3 regions of the Vibrio sp. 2033 genome follow, and region 2 is predicted to be linked to each of the others. Evidence: predicted binding sites of a transcription regulator. Region 2 holds the regulator's gene; each other region holds the start of a gene.
What was found. Region 2 encodes MetJ, which represses methionine synthesis genes. Its sites were predicted from a motif close to TTAGACNTNTANANGTCTAA; they were not measured.
Positions count from the first base shown of each region.

Region 1: metA (homoserine O-acetyltransferase MetA) is a predicted target of MetJ. The motif match lies at 1,481-1,500, and genes of this name have one in related genera.
Region 3: metN (methionine ABC transporter ATP-binding protein MetN) is a predicted target of MetJ. The motif match lies at 3,055-3,074, and genes of this name have one in related genera.

Region 1 is NZ_JAWOVC010000001.1:255,227-259,698, reverse strand. It holds gene pilW (type IV pilus biogenesis/stability protein PilW) at 1-332, opposite strand, end outside; gene metA (homoserine O-acetyltransferase MetA) at 512-1,453, opposite strand; gene R7P74_RS01085 (DUF6559 family protein) at 1,794-2,180, shown strand; gene R7P74_RS01080 (DMT family transporter) at 2,304-2,639, shown strand; gene R7P74_RS01075 (LpxL/LpxP family Kdo(2)-lipid IV(A) lauroyl/palmitoleoyl acyltransferase) at 3,059-4,009, shown strand; gene R7P74_RS01070 (carboxypeptidase M32) at 4,080-4,472, opposite strand, start outside.
Region 2 is NZ_JAWOVC010000024.1:449-4,920, forward strand. It holds gene R7P74_RS21420 ((2Fe-2S)-binding protein) at 16-204, shown strand; gene bfr (bacterioferritin) at 298-774, shown strand; gene R7P74_RS21430 (malic enzyme-like NAD(P)-binding protein) at 981-2,258, shown strand; gene metJ (met regulon transcriptional regulator MetJ) at 2,371-2,691, opposite strand; gene R7P74_RS21440 (O-succinylhomoserine (thiol)-lyase) at 2,917-4,077, shown strand; gene R7P74_RS21445 (bifunctional aspartate kinase/homoserine dehydrogenase II) at 4,093-4,472, shown strand, end outside.
Region 3 is NZ_JAWOVC010000007.1:80,155-84,626, reverse strand. It holds gene R7P74_RS11700 (Zn-ribbon-containing protein) at 1-257, shown strand, start outside; gene R7P74_RS11695 (MetQ/NlpA family lipoprotein) at 384-1,193, opposite strand; gene R7P74_RS11690 (methionine ABC transporter permease) at 1,226-1,903, opposite strand; gene metN (methionine ABC transporter ATP-binding protein MetN) at 1,893-2,927, opposite strand; gene gmhB (D-glycero-beta-D-manno-heptose 1,7-bisphosphate 7-phosphatase) at 3,269-3,820, shown strand; gene treR (trehalose operon repressor TreR) at 3,895-4,472, shown strand, end outside.

The DNA.
Region 1 (4,472 bases), on a different contig from region 2:
TTGAGCACATTTCCGTTTTTAGTGTGTTGGTGTAGAGAGCGTTTATACATCTGTTCGGCTTTAATATCTTCACCAACCGTTTCGTAGTAGTGAGCCATAGATAATTGCGCGCGATAGTATTGAGGTGCGTGGTTTAAGGCTTGTTGTAAGTTATCATGCGCGCGAATCATGTTACCGCCGTCTAAATAACCTAAGCCAAGTGCGATACGTGATTCTGCCATTGCCACAGGATCGGCTTTAACGACAGGGCTTCCATCTTCTTTCACCGTCACGCAACCCACGAGTGCAAACTGAGACAATAATATTAGTGCACCGAGCTTTGCTGTTTTCATTCTTTATCCCTACATCCCTGAATCTTTCTGCATGATATGAATTACTTAGCAAAAGCCTATTGAGGAAAAAACACTATGCGATCAGGTTTGCAAACTGTTATGAAAAAGCCGCCATATGGCGGCTTGGTTCACATATTACATTTCGGTAATGATGAGTGCTTTGTTTGCTTATTTTGAAGCTAATCGTCTTTAGTGAAAGCATCTTCACTGAAGTGATCGAGGTCGTACGGTGTTTGCTGATAAACACAGTAGTTCAGCCAGTTTAAAAAGAGGAGGTGTCCATGGCTTCTCCAGCTTGCAATTGGTGGGTTATCTGGGTTGTTGTTTGGGTAATAGTTGACAGGAATAGCGGGCTCCATACCTTCGCTTAAATCTCGGATATATTCATTATGTAAAGTGTGAGAATCATACTCAGGGTGTCCTGTGACAAAGACATTTCGTTTGTCTTTTGTGGTGGCCAAGTACACACCTGCGACATCCGATGTCGCTAAAATGTCTAAGTCAGTATGCTCTTCTAGAAAGTGAGGCGAAAAATCTGCGTAACGCGAGTGAGGAGCCAAAAACGTGTCATCAAATCCGCGTAAGATAGGGTGAAACTGATGATGGATTTGATGATGATACACGCCTGAAAGTTTTTCTTTACGCGTTTTTTTAGGTAGATCGTAGAGTAGCTTTAACCCTGCTTGCGCAGCCCAGCAAACATAAAGAGTGGATGTCACATGATCTTTTGCCCACTCCATGATGGTTTTGAGATGATCCCAATAAATGACATCTTCAAATTGCACCAAACCTAATGGAGCCCCAGTAATGATCATGCCATCGAAGTTTTTATCTCGCACCATTTCAAATTGGCGATAAAACGTGTCTAAATGTTCAGTTGGCGTATTTTTACTCGGGCGGTTATCAATGCGCAGTAATTCGACGTTAACCTGTAGTGGGCTGTTTGAGAGTAGACGCAGAAACTGAGTTTCAGTCTCTATTTTTTTTGGCATCAGATTAAGGATCAGTACTCTTAAAGGACGTATTTCCTGACTCGCTGCACGCGTTTCACTCATCACGAAGATGTTTTCTGTCCTTAATACATCGGTAGCTGGTAATTGATCTGGAATTCTAATTGGCACGACTTTCTCTCCCTAAGTATAGTCAATCTAGACGTCTATACTTCTAAAGCTAACTTAATTAAGTTTAGATGTCGATACGAAATCCGACTTTTCAATCTACTCTTTACATTATGGTAAACCGTACTCGGGGTTGTCACACAATTGTGACTAAAGCAGAGTTTCTGATGAGATAGGTTTGAAACGCAGTGTGTACTATTTGCTGGTAATTATGCGATCACGTTAATATGTGAAGGTGACTTCGTAGTAAGGAAGTCTCAAATTAATGAGCCATACTAAAAACAATCAGCTCACCATTTTGCATTAATGTGCATGTTTGGAAACATCGTCAGTGGAGGACATTATGTTCGGTATTTTCAAGAGAAAGACAAAGATTCAGAGCATCGCTCAAGAAGTTCCTTGCGTGCTACTGCATTCGTTTGGTGATAAAGACATTTATACGCCGGAAGAGATTGATCAAGCTCTTCAAAAGCTGGGTTATGATAAGAGCAAGGATATCAGTCATTATCAGTATGCGTATGGAATGTTTGCCGATGAAGCCTCTTACGAGCTCCTAGAACTAACGGATGAGCTAGGTAATTATGGTCATTTCCAACGTGAAGTAGGTAAGATGCTACTCAATACACCTGAGCCGATTGATATGCATATCTACTTTGAAATTTCTCGTCAGCACCAAAACGTCAGCCTTTCACCTGGTCATCAAAAAGTAAGCGAAAGTGATGGTGTGTAAACATCGTTAGTGGTATTCCATCGTGAGATGAGTTGGGTATAATGCGCGGCCTAATTATCCGGACATGTTGTCGGTTACATTTCTGTTGAGCGTTAATGCCTTATGTTCAAAATGCTTGTCTCTATGCCACCAATGTTGGCGCTGTCGATAGCGATTGTATGTGAAGTGATTGCCACTTCTTATATTCCCAAAACAGAGCAATTTACGAAAGTAATGCCGAGCACAGTCGTTTTGATTGGTTACGGCATCGCTTTCTTCTTGCTTTCCGTCACAGTGCAAACAATGCCTGTTGGGGTTGTTTATGCCATATGGAGTGGTGCTGGGATCGTTTTGGTTGCGACGGTTGGTTACTTTGTTTACGGACAGCGTCTAGACTTACCAGCCCTAGTTGGTATTGGGTTTATCATCGCTGGTGTGTTGATCGTAAATTTATTATCCAAAACTGTAGGGCACGAATAACGCCACTCTACTTGTTAAGTGAATAAGAAGCCGCTGCGAGAAATTGCTGCGGCTTTTTAGTGCAAATTCAATCGCTAATGGCGAGTATTGATATGACGTCTTATTGTTGTATTCATAACAGTCGCATTATGTGATTGAAAAATAGACATTATTTAGCGCATTGAAAATACAAAGTTATGTTTCTTCAAACTTTAGGAAAGGGCAGTAGATAAATCACTCCGATAGATGTTAACGTGGCGACTCATCTTTACTGCTTTTCATTCCCTACATATTTCTGCAAAGTTCTTATTGTGTAGTGTGTCGAAGAACCATAGAATCCGCGCGCTTTAATTTATGTTATTAGCGTTATCAATGATAAAAGTGCAGTCCATTATCATTGTTTTTATCACTTATAGATGGGCACATCTGACAATACTTACATGAACAAATACAAAAAGCCTGCATTCAAGGCCGAATTTCTTTTGCCTCGTTACTGGGGAACGTTAATTATCATTAGCGTGATGTACTTACTTAGCCTCCTTCCTTTTAAAGTTCAACTAGCTTTGGGACGCAACATTGGTCGTTTAGCTATGCGATTCATGAGAAAACGTCAAGTTACGATCAGACGCAATCTTGAGCTTTGCTTCCCTCATATGGAAAAATGCCAACGCGAAGCAATTCTAAAAGACAACATCGACAATACTGGCATCGCACTTTTTGAGACCGCAATGGCATGGTTTTGGTCAGATAAACGGGTAAACAAACACGTCACGATAAAAGGCATGGAGCATCTAGAGGCTTTAGAGAAGTCAGGCAAAGGTGCATTAATGTTGGCCGTACACTCAATGAATCTAGAGTTAGGTGCTCGAGCTTTTGGCATTAAAAAGTCTGGAACCGGTGTTTATCGCCCAAACAATAATCCGTGCTTTGATTATTTTCAGTATAAGGGACGCTCTCGCTCTAATCGTACACTGATTGATCGTAAAAACGTCAAAGCCATGCTTGAAGCACTTAAAACGGGTGAGCGGGTTTGGTATGCACCGGACCATGATTATGGTAACCGACGCTCGACATTTGCACCGTTATTTGCCGTTAAAAATGCTTGTACTACGACAGGTACAAGTTTGTTGGTTGATTCTACAGATTGCGCCATTGTGCCTTTTACGATGGTAAGAGGAAAAGACGGACACTATACCCTAACCATTAGTGCGCCCGTCGAAGGTTTCCCGAAAGAGGATCATCAACGTGCCGCCGCATTCGTGAATCAAATAGTTGAAACATCAATCATGGCAAGTCCGAGCCAGTATATGTGGCTTCATCGTCGGTTTAAAACTAGACCAGAGGGTGAGGACTGTTTGTACAAGCCTAGGCTCATCCCTAGCTTGGCATAACACATAGAGAGCCTACAAAAAGCCCAAGGAACATACGAACCTTGGGCTTTTACTTTCTATTCTTTTCGCTTTATAAGTAGCGATCTTTTAGGTGAGCTTGAAAGTGTTTAGCATTCAGTGTTTCACCCGTGGCTTGTTTTACCAACTCATCAGTGGTGAATAAGCTACCTTTACTCCAGATGTTTTCCGAGAGCCAATTGAATATCGGAGCTAAGTCGCCAGAACGAATAACCGCATCTACATCGACGGTTTGTTTCATTGCTGCCATAAATTGTGCAGCGTACATCGCACCGAGCGTGTAGGACGGGAAATAGCCAAAACTTCCGTCTGTCCAATGGATATCTTGCATACAGCCATTTTTGAAGTTTCCTTCGGTTGATAGCCCCAAGTACGCTTTCATCTTTTCGTTCCAGAGTTCTGGTACATCTGTATGTTTGATGACGCCGTTCATGAGATCTCGCTC
Region 2 (4,472 bases):
ATAGGTTTTTTGAGTATGTACGTTTGTCTTTGCCATGGTGTCTCCGACAAAAAAATCAGGAAGTTGGCGATAGATGAAGGCGTAACAGATATTAAAGGAATCAAAAAGTGCACGGCATTGGGCAGCCAATGTGGTAAGTGCATCAGACAGGCCAAGGAAATTTTAGCGGAAACTAGTTACACGGAATTTAAACAAGCCAGCTAATTGCTGTAAGTATGCAGTAATTATTTGCCTTACATTTTGACACCTTCTCATTTGCTTCTACATTTAAATGAAGCCAAAGAGGAGGGTTTTGTCATGAAAGGCGATCCAATCATCATTCAACATCTCAATAAAGTGCTCGGTAACGAGCTCGTCGCTATTAATCAGTATTTTCTTCATGCCCGAATGTATAAAGACTGGGGCTTAAAGCACCTAGCAGACAAGGAATATCACGAATCTATCGATGAGATGAAACATGCCGATCATCTAATTGAGCGTATTTTGTTCCTTGAAGGCTTACCGAACCTACAAGATTTAGGTAAGTTGATGATTGGTGAAGATACCAAGGAAATGCTCGAGTGTGACTTAAAGCTTGAAATGGCGGCTATTCCAGATTTAAAAGATGCGATTGCCTACGCTGAAGACATTCGAGATTATGTGTCTCGAGATCTCTTCCAAGATATTCTTGAAGATGAAGAAGAACATGTTGATTGGCTAGAGACGCAACTTGGCTTGATTGAAATGTCTGGTATTGAGAATTATCTCCAAGCGCAATACGTGGACGAAGAGTAACGATACTTTCTGAGTTTGCATACTCCAATAATAGTAATAAGAAAGAGCACCTGACTCGAAAATCAGGTGCTTAACCCCGTTATCTGGTCTAATCTCTTTTATTATCGGCTTTTTAAGGATATTGCTCGCAATCTTGCCTATGAAGTTTGATTTCTATCCGATAGAATTTATGCCCCCTTACCTAAAAATAAAAAAGAGAAACGTCCATGTCTGAAGACAACCACCAAGCAGCCACTCCAGAAGAAGAACATCGCCAAAAAGCATTGGATTACCATGCTTATCCAACTCCAGGAAAGATTGCTGTCGAACTGACAAAGCCTGCGGAAACGGCAGGTGATCTTGCCCTTGCATATAGCCCTGGTGTTGCAGAGCCAGTGCGTGAAATCGCACAAAACCCGGATAACGTGTACAAGTACACTGCAAAAGGGAACATGGTTGCTGTTATTTCTAACGGTACCGCTATTCTAGGTCTAGGTAACCTAGGTCCACTTGCATCTAAGCCAGTGATGGAAGGTAAAGCGTTACTGTTTAAGCGTTTTGCAGGTCTTGACTCTATTGATATTGAAGTTAAGCACCGCACGATCGATGAATTTGTTGATACTGTTGCGAGCATTGCAGACACTTTTGGCGGTATTAACCTTGAAGATATTAAAGCACCAGACTGTTTTGAGATTGAAAAACGTTTGATTGAGCGTTGTGATGTACCAGTATTCCACGATGATCAACATGGTACTGCTATTGTAACGGCAGCGGGTATGCTGAATGCAATCGAACTTCAAGGTAAGAAACTTGAAGATTCAACAATTGTTTGTCTTGGCGCTGGCGCTGCCGCTGTAGCGTGTATGGAGCTTCTGATCAAATGCGGCGCAATGCGCGAAAAAATCTACATGCTAGATCGCAAAGGTGTGATTCACACTCGTCGTGATGATCTTAATGAATATAAGCAGCTATTTGCGAACAATACAGATAAGCGCACACTAGAAGACGTGATTGAAGGTGCAGATCTGTTCCTAGGTGTATCTGGTCCAAACCTATTGCCAGCGGAAGCGTTGAAGTTGATGGCAGATAAGCCAATCGTATTCGCATGTTCTAACCCGGATCCTGAAATCAAGCCGGAACTTGCTCACGCAGTTCGTGATGACTTGATCATGGGTACTGGCCGTAGTGATTATCCTAACCAAGTTAACAACGTATTGTGTTTCCCATTCATTTTCCGCGGTGCTCTTGATGTGCGTGCAAGTGAAATCAATGATGAAATGAAACTTGCAGCCGTTGAGGCGATTCGTGAGCTAGCAAAAGAGCCTGTACCTGAAGCCGTATTGAAGGCTGCAGGTGTTGATAAGCTAGAGTTTGGTGCGGACTATATTATTCCAAAACCAATGGATTCACGTTTGCTACCACGTGTTGCAAAAGCGGTTGCTCAGGCGGCGGTTAATTCAGGTGTAGCTCGTATCGAGATGCCTGAAAACTACATGGCAGAGTAATATATCTTTCAGATGTGATACACAAAAATGGGACGCTATTGCGTCCCATTTTTTATGTCATTCATTTGGCTCGAGGCAAGAGTTATTACCTGAAACCTCTTATCAGGCTTTTTTATTCTTCGTCGAATGACTCAAATTCGATGCCCATTTCCGTCATCAGCGCTTTTACTTCTGTTGGAATATCATCAGGACGGTCTTTACGAAGGTCTTCATCTGTCGGAAGTGGCTGACCTGTGTACGCGTGCAAAAATGCCTCGCATAGCAATTCGCTATTGGTTGCATGGCGTAAGTTATTGATCTGACGGCGAGTACGCTCATCAGTTAGCACCTTTAAAACTTTTAGCGGGATAGAGACGGTAATTTTTTTTACTTGTTCGCTTTTTTTGCCGTGCTCTGCATATGGGCTAATGTATTCGCCATTCCAGTCAGCCATTGCACACCTTCATTTATGTAATCGGTTAAAAATAATTTAGGTGCTGATTTTAGCTGCATTTACCGCCATAAGCAAAGACATATAGACGTCTAGAAGTGTTGACGTCTCATTTTTTGACGAGTAAAGTGAACATAACAGCAAAGGAAGCGTGTTGATCACTTTATGTTACTCATTAGATATAGCGCATTCCTATTTAGAAGTCATTACCCGTGAAAGGATACACCCATGAGCACTCGCAAACCTGCGACCATTGCAGTACGCACTGGTATTGAATCAGACAGCCAATATCATGCTGTCGTTCCACCTATTTATCTTTCCACTAACTATGGTTTTCCTGCTTTTGGTGAAGTGCCCAAGTATGATTACACACGATCTGGTAATCCAAATCGCGGACTGTTGGAAAGTGCGCTATCTGAACTCGAGTCTGGAAAAGGAGCGGTTGTTACTAACTGCGGTACGTCGGCATTAAATTTATGGGTTTCCGCTTTTCTCGGCCCAGATGATCTCATTATTGCTCCTCACGATTGTTATGGTGGTACCTATCGTCTTTTTAATACCCGAGCTAACAAAGGCGATTTTAAGGTTCAGTTTGTCGATCAATCAGACGAACAGGCTTTAGATGCTGCATTGGCACAAAAACCAAAACTCATTTTGCTAGAAACTCCGTCAAATCCTCTGGTTCGCGTAGTGGATATTGCAGCTACTTGTGAAAAAGCGAAACAAGTCGGCGCGTTAGTTGCGGTGGACAATACCTTTTTGACACCCGTGTACCAAAAACCTTTAGAGCTAGGTGCGGATTTTGTTATCCACTCCACAACAAAATACATCAACGGTCATTCGGACGTAATTGGTGGGGTAATCATCACCAACACAGAAGCGCATGCAGAAGAGCTTGCATGGTGGGGCAATTGTATTGGTGCAACGGGCACACCATTCGATAGTTACATGACACTGCGAGGTATTCGTACGCTTGGTGCTCGTATGAGAGTACATGAAGAGAGCTCACAGCAGGTACTGGCTTACCTACAGAAACAAGCGTTAGTTAAAACTATCTATCATCCAAGCCTGCCGGAACATCCAGGTCATGACATCGCTAAAAAGCAGCAAACGGGCTTTGGCTCTATGTTGAGTTTTGAGTTTTCTGGTTCGTTTGAACAGTTAAAGGTGTTTGTGAAAGAGCTCCAACTGTTTTCATTAGCAGAGTCATTAGGTGGTGTAGAAAGTTTGATTTGCCACCCAGCATCCATGACGCACCGTGCAATGGGTGAGGAGGCGCTGGCGGAGGCTGGGGTCTCTCATCAACTATTGCGTTTGTCTGTCGGTTTGGAAGATGCACAAGACCTCATCACAGATTTAGAACAAGCGTTCGCTAAAGCTACCCAGTAATAGGAGACGATAACAATGACTGTACAACGTCAGCTGCATAAGTTTGGTGGCAGTAGCTTAGCAAACCCAGAATGCTACTTACGCGTTGTGGGTATTCTCAAGGAGTATTCGACAGAAAATGATCTTGTGGTCGTCTCTGCTGCAGGAAAAACCACTAATCGCTTGATTGAGTTTTTGGAAGGGTTAAATAAAGATGGCCGAATTGCGCATGAAGCGCTTCAAAGCTTGAGACAGTTCCAAACTGAGCTAATAGAAAGCTTGTTGGAGAGTGAAGCAAAAGAAGAGCTGTTAGCTTTATTACATGATGAGTTCAGTACTCTCTCGGAGCTGACTGCACCACTCACTAATGCGCAAAAAGCTGCGGTACTGGGACACGGAGAAGTATGGTCTGCTCG
Region 3 (4,472 bases), on a different contig from region 2:
ACGAAATTTGCGATGTGGATAGTGTGCTGTTTCGCCGAGGTTGGGACTTACGTGGCCGTATCGAATACATCACGAAGATCCCTACGTACTATTACCAGTATCGTGTCGGTGGTCAGTCGCTGGAGAGCGAGAAAGCGCGCAAGTGTCCAAAATGCGATGGCGAGTGGCTACTCGATGAGCCACTACATGACATATTTCATTTTAAGTGTGATGACTGCCGAATCGTGTCGAATATCTCTTGGGACCATCTTAAGTAGCGAATTGAAGCTACTTAAATGGGTAGATAGACAAATAGAAAGGGCTGATGTTTTCACATCAGCCCTTTTGTGTTTAGAACGTTTATGTTTAGAACGTTGTTTTCAGTCATGTTTTGAAAAGTGGGATTACCAACCTTTCACAACACCGCCTTTGAACAGCTCTTTTGCCGCTTCGTAAACTTCTTCCGTTTGGTAAGCTTTTACGAAGTTTTGTACGTTTTGCGCATTAACATTTTCTTCGCGAGCGACAATTAGGTTTACGTATGGTGAGTCTTTATCTTCAACGAACACGCCGTCACGCTCTGGCGATAGGTCGATAGAGCTTGCGTAAGTGGTGTTGATGATAGATAGCGTTACGTCATCCAGTGAACGTGGAAGCTGTGGGGCTTCTAGTTCAATGATTTCGATATTTTTAGGGTTGCCTACGATGTCACGTACTGTAGCGAGTAGACCAACGCCATCACGTAGCGTAATCAAACCTTGTTGCTCAAGAAGCAGTAGTGAGCGACCTAGGTTCGTTGGGTCGTTTGGTACTGCGATGCGTGCGCCATCTTGAATTTCATCAATTGATTTTACTTGCTTTGAGTAACCAGCAATAGGGTAAACGAATGAGTTACCCGCGATAGCCAGTTTGTAGCCGCGGTCTTTCACTTGTTGGTCTAGGTATGGTTTGTGCTGGAACGCATTCGCGTCTACTGAACCATCATCCAGAGCGGCGTTTGGTGTTACGTAATCGGTAAATGTTACTAGCTCAACATCTAGGTTGTATTTCTCTTTTGCTACTTTAGCGGCAACTTCGGCTACTTGTGCTTCAGCACCAGCAATAACGCCAACTTTTACTTTGTTTACGTCTACTTCTTTGTCGCCGCAACCCGCTAGAGCAAGAGCAGAGGCGGCCGTTGCTACAGTCAAAAGGCCTTTAAGGCTAAATTTCATCTTTATCTCCTTATAATTTGTATTTTTGATGCTTATCTGTGATCTACACGGCGCACCACTGCGTCGCCGATAGACTGAATAATCTGTACTAGAACAATCAACATCACGACAGTCACGGCCATGATAGTTACATCGTAGCGGTGGAAACCGTAACGAATGGCTACGTCACCTAGGCCGCCGCCGCCTACCGTACCCGCCATAGCTGAGTAGCTAACGAGAGTGACCAAGGTAATCGTTACTGAGTTAACAATAGTCGGCATTGCTTCAGGTAGTAGAACTTTTGTGATGATCTGTGTTGGTGTCGCCCCCATTGACTGCGCTGCTTCCACCAAGCCTGTTGGTACCTCTAACAAAGCACCTTCAATAAGACGTGCAACAAACGGAATGGCACCAATAGTCAGTGGGACGATTGCTGCGGTTGTACCGATAAAGGTTCCAACTAGCATTTTTGTCACTGGAATAATCGCAACCATCAGGACGAGGAATGGCACAGAACGACCAATGTTAACGACAGCGCCTAAGCTGCTATTTAGTTTGGTGTTTTCAAGTAGGCCGCCTTTCTTCGTAATATGGAGGATTACGCCTAATGGAATACCCACGGCAAAGCCGACTAATCCGGCAACCGCAACCATGTAAAGCGTTTCCCACGTTGCACCTAAAAGTAGTTTGCTGTTTAAACTCAGCCATTCAGAAATCGTATTAAAGGACATAACCAAGTACCTCTACTTTTACGTTGTGCTTACGCAGGTATTCAAGCGCTGCGTTGTCATCTTCTTCGTTACCAAATAGCTCTGCGACCATCATGCCGAATTTCACGCCACCAGCGTAATCAAGGTCGGAACTCAAAATACTCACATCAATATTGTATTTACGAGAAATTTGCGACATTAACGGTGCATCGACGGTTGCGCCAGTAAACTCTAAGCGAACCAACGGGTAGCTGCCATCAACACGCTCTGCTTGCAGACGTGCTTGGTAATCTTCAGGAATGGAAAGATCCAGCGTTGAGCGAATGAATTGGTGCGCTAGCTCTGTCTTAGGGTGCGCAAAAATATCGCCAACGGTGCCTTTTTCCACCAGCTCACCACCACCGATGATTGCTACTTCGTGACAGATACTTTTTACGACTTCCATTTCGTGAGTGATAAGTAAAATCGTGATGTTGAGTTTGCGGTTGATCTCTTTCAATAACTCAAGGATAGATTGAGTTGTTGCCGGGTCTAGCGCACTAGTGGCCTCATCACAAAGCAGCACGCTAGGATCGGATGCCAATGCACGAGCAATTGCCACACGCTGTTTTTGTCCGCCACTTAAGTTAGATGGGTAGCTCTCGTGTTTGTCGGCTAAGCCCACAAGCTTTAGCAACTCAGTTACTTTTGTTGTGATTTGCGATTTGTCTTTACCTGCCAGTTCTAGTGGCAGTGCTACATTATCAAACACAGTACGAGACGAAAGCAGGTTAAAGTGCTGGAAGATCATGCCAATGTTACGGCGTGTTTCGACTAGTTGTTTTTTGCTGAGTTTGGTTAGATCTACACCATCAACGATGATGGAACCAGAGGTCGGCGCTTCTAACATGTTGACACAGCGGATCAGCGTACTTTTACCAGCACCTGATGAACCGATAACACCAAAGATAGTGCCTTTGTCGATGTGTAAGTTAATGTCTTTCAGGGCAAGGATTTCCTTACTGCCTTGGTAGAACACTTTATTGACGTTTTTTATTTCTATCATGTTTCAACCTGCCCAAAGATACGGGGAACTTCGCTGTCAAAAACGGCCTTTGACAGAACTTAATGTTGAGCTTTATCTCAATTTTCAGTTGATGCTATGGGTTAAGCAGAATGAAGTCAATAGATATTTTTACGTCTAGACGTCTAAATGTATGGATGTTCTGTTTTGAAACGAAGATGTATAGATAACAAGCAGGAGGTAGACGGCAGGGCACCCTCAGATTTACCGATTCTTGCCCAACAAATCAACCGTTTTGTCGAGGCCAAGAATGAATTAGATAGTGTTGAAGTTTATAAGGTATGTAATAATCTGATTAAACCGAGTTAATAGAGAAATACGTTTTGGCAAAACCTGCTGTTTTTATCGATCGTGATGGCGTGATAAACGTTGACCACGGCTACGTTCATGACGAACATGATTTTGAGTACATTGATGGTGTTTTTGAAGCGACGAAAGCGCTAAAAGATAAAGGCTACCTTCTAGTGTTAGTGACGAATCAATCGGGCATCGCACGCGGTAAATTCAGTGAAGACCGTTTCTTGTCTCTGACTCAATGGATGGATTGGAACTTTGCTGATAATGGTGTTGAGTTCGATGGTATCTATTACTGTCCACATCATCCAGAACATGGCATTGGCGAGTACAAGCAAGATTGTGAGTGCCGTAAGCCAAAACCAGGCATGTTCATTTCTGCGCGTGACTTCTTGAAGATCGACATGGAGAAATCTGTGATGATCGGCGATAAAGCTGAAGACATGATGGCAGCAGAAGCGGCAGGCGTTGGCACTAAGATTTTGGTTCGCACTGGTAAGCCAGTAACGGAACAGGGCGAAGCTATTGCAACGGTAGTATTAGATAGCATTGCAGATGTGCCTGCGTACTTAAACAAGTAATCTTAATTACTGACTGAGATAAGGGAAGCCACTGCTTCCCTTTTGTTTGATTCCTTCTTTTAGTCTGAACACTTATGAGCAAAAAACTCACCATTCTTGATATCGCAAAATTGGCAGGCGTGGGCAAATCAACAGTAAGCCGTGTGCTTACCAATGATCCCAAGGTAAAACCGCAAACGCGTGAGAAGGTAGAGCAAATCATTCGTGAATCAGGCTACGTCCCATCAAAGTCGGCGCAGTCGATGCGTGGTGGCAGCCAAAAAGTCATTGGGGTTATCATCTCCCGTTTAGACTCACCATCAGAAAATCGCGCCGTTGGTACCATGCTCAATGCTTTGTATTCCGCTGGTTATGATGCGGTGATCATGGAGAGCCAATTCGATCGCGATAAAACCAATGAGCATTTGGATGTGCTTAAACGTCGCAACGTCGATGGGGTGATCGTGTTTGGTTTTACTGGATGTGATGAGCGAGCATTGGCGGAGTGGGGTAATCGTATCGTCGTGATCGCGATGGACACGCAAATGGTTTCTTCGATCAACTACGACAACCAAGGTGTGATAGACATGGCTTTGTCTCATCTTGAGCAGCAATCTTTATCTCGCATTGCTTATATTGGTGTTGACCCTGAAGACAAAACCACTGGCTTAGC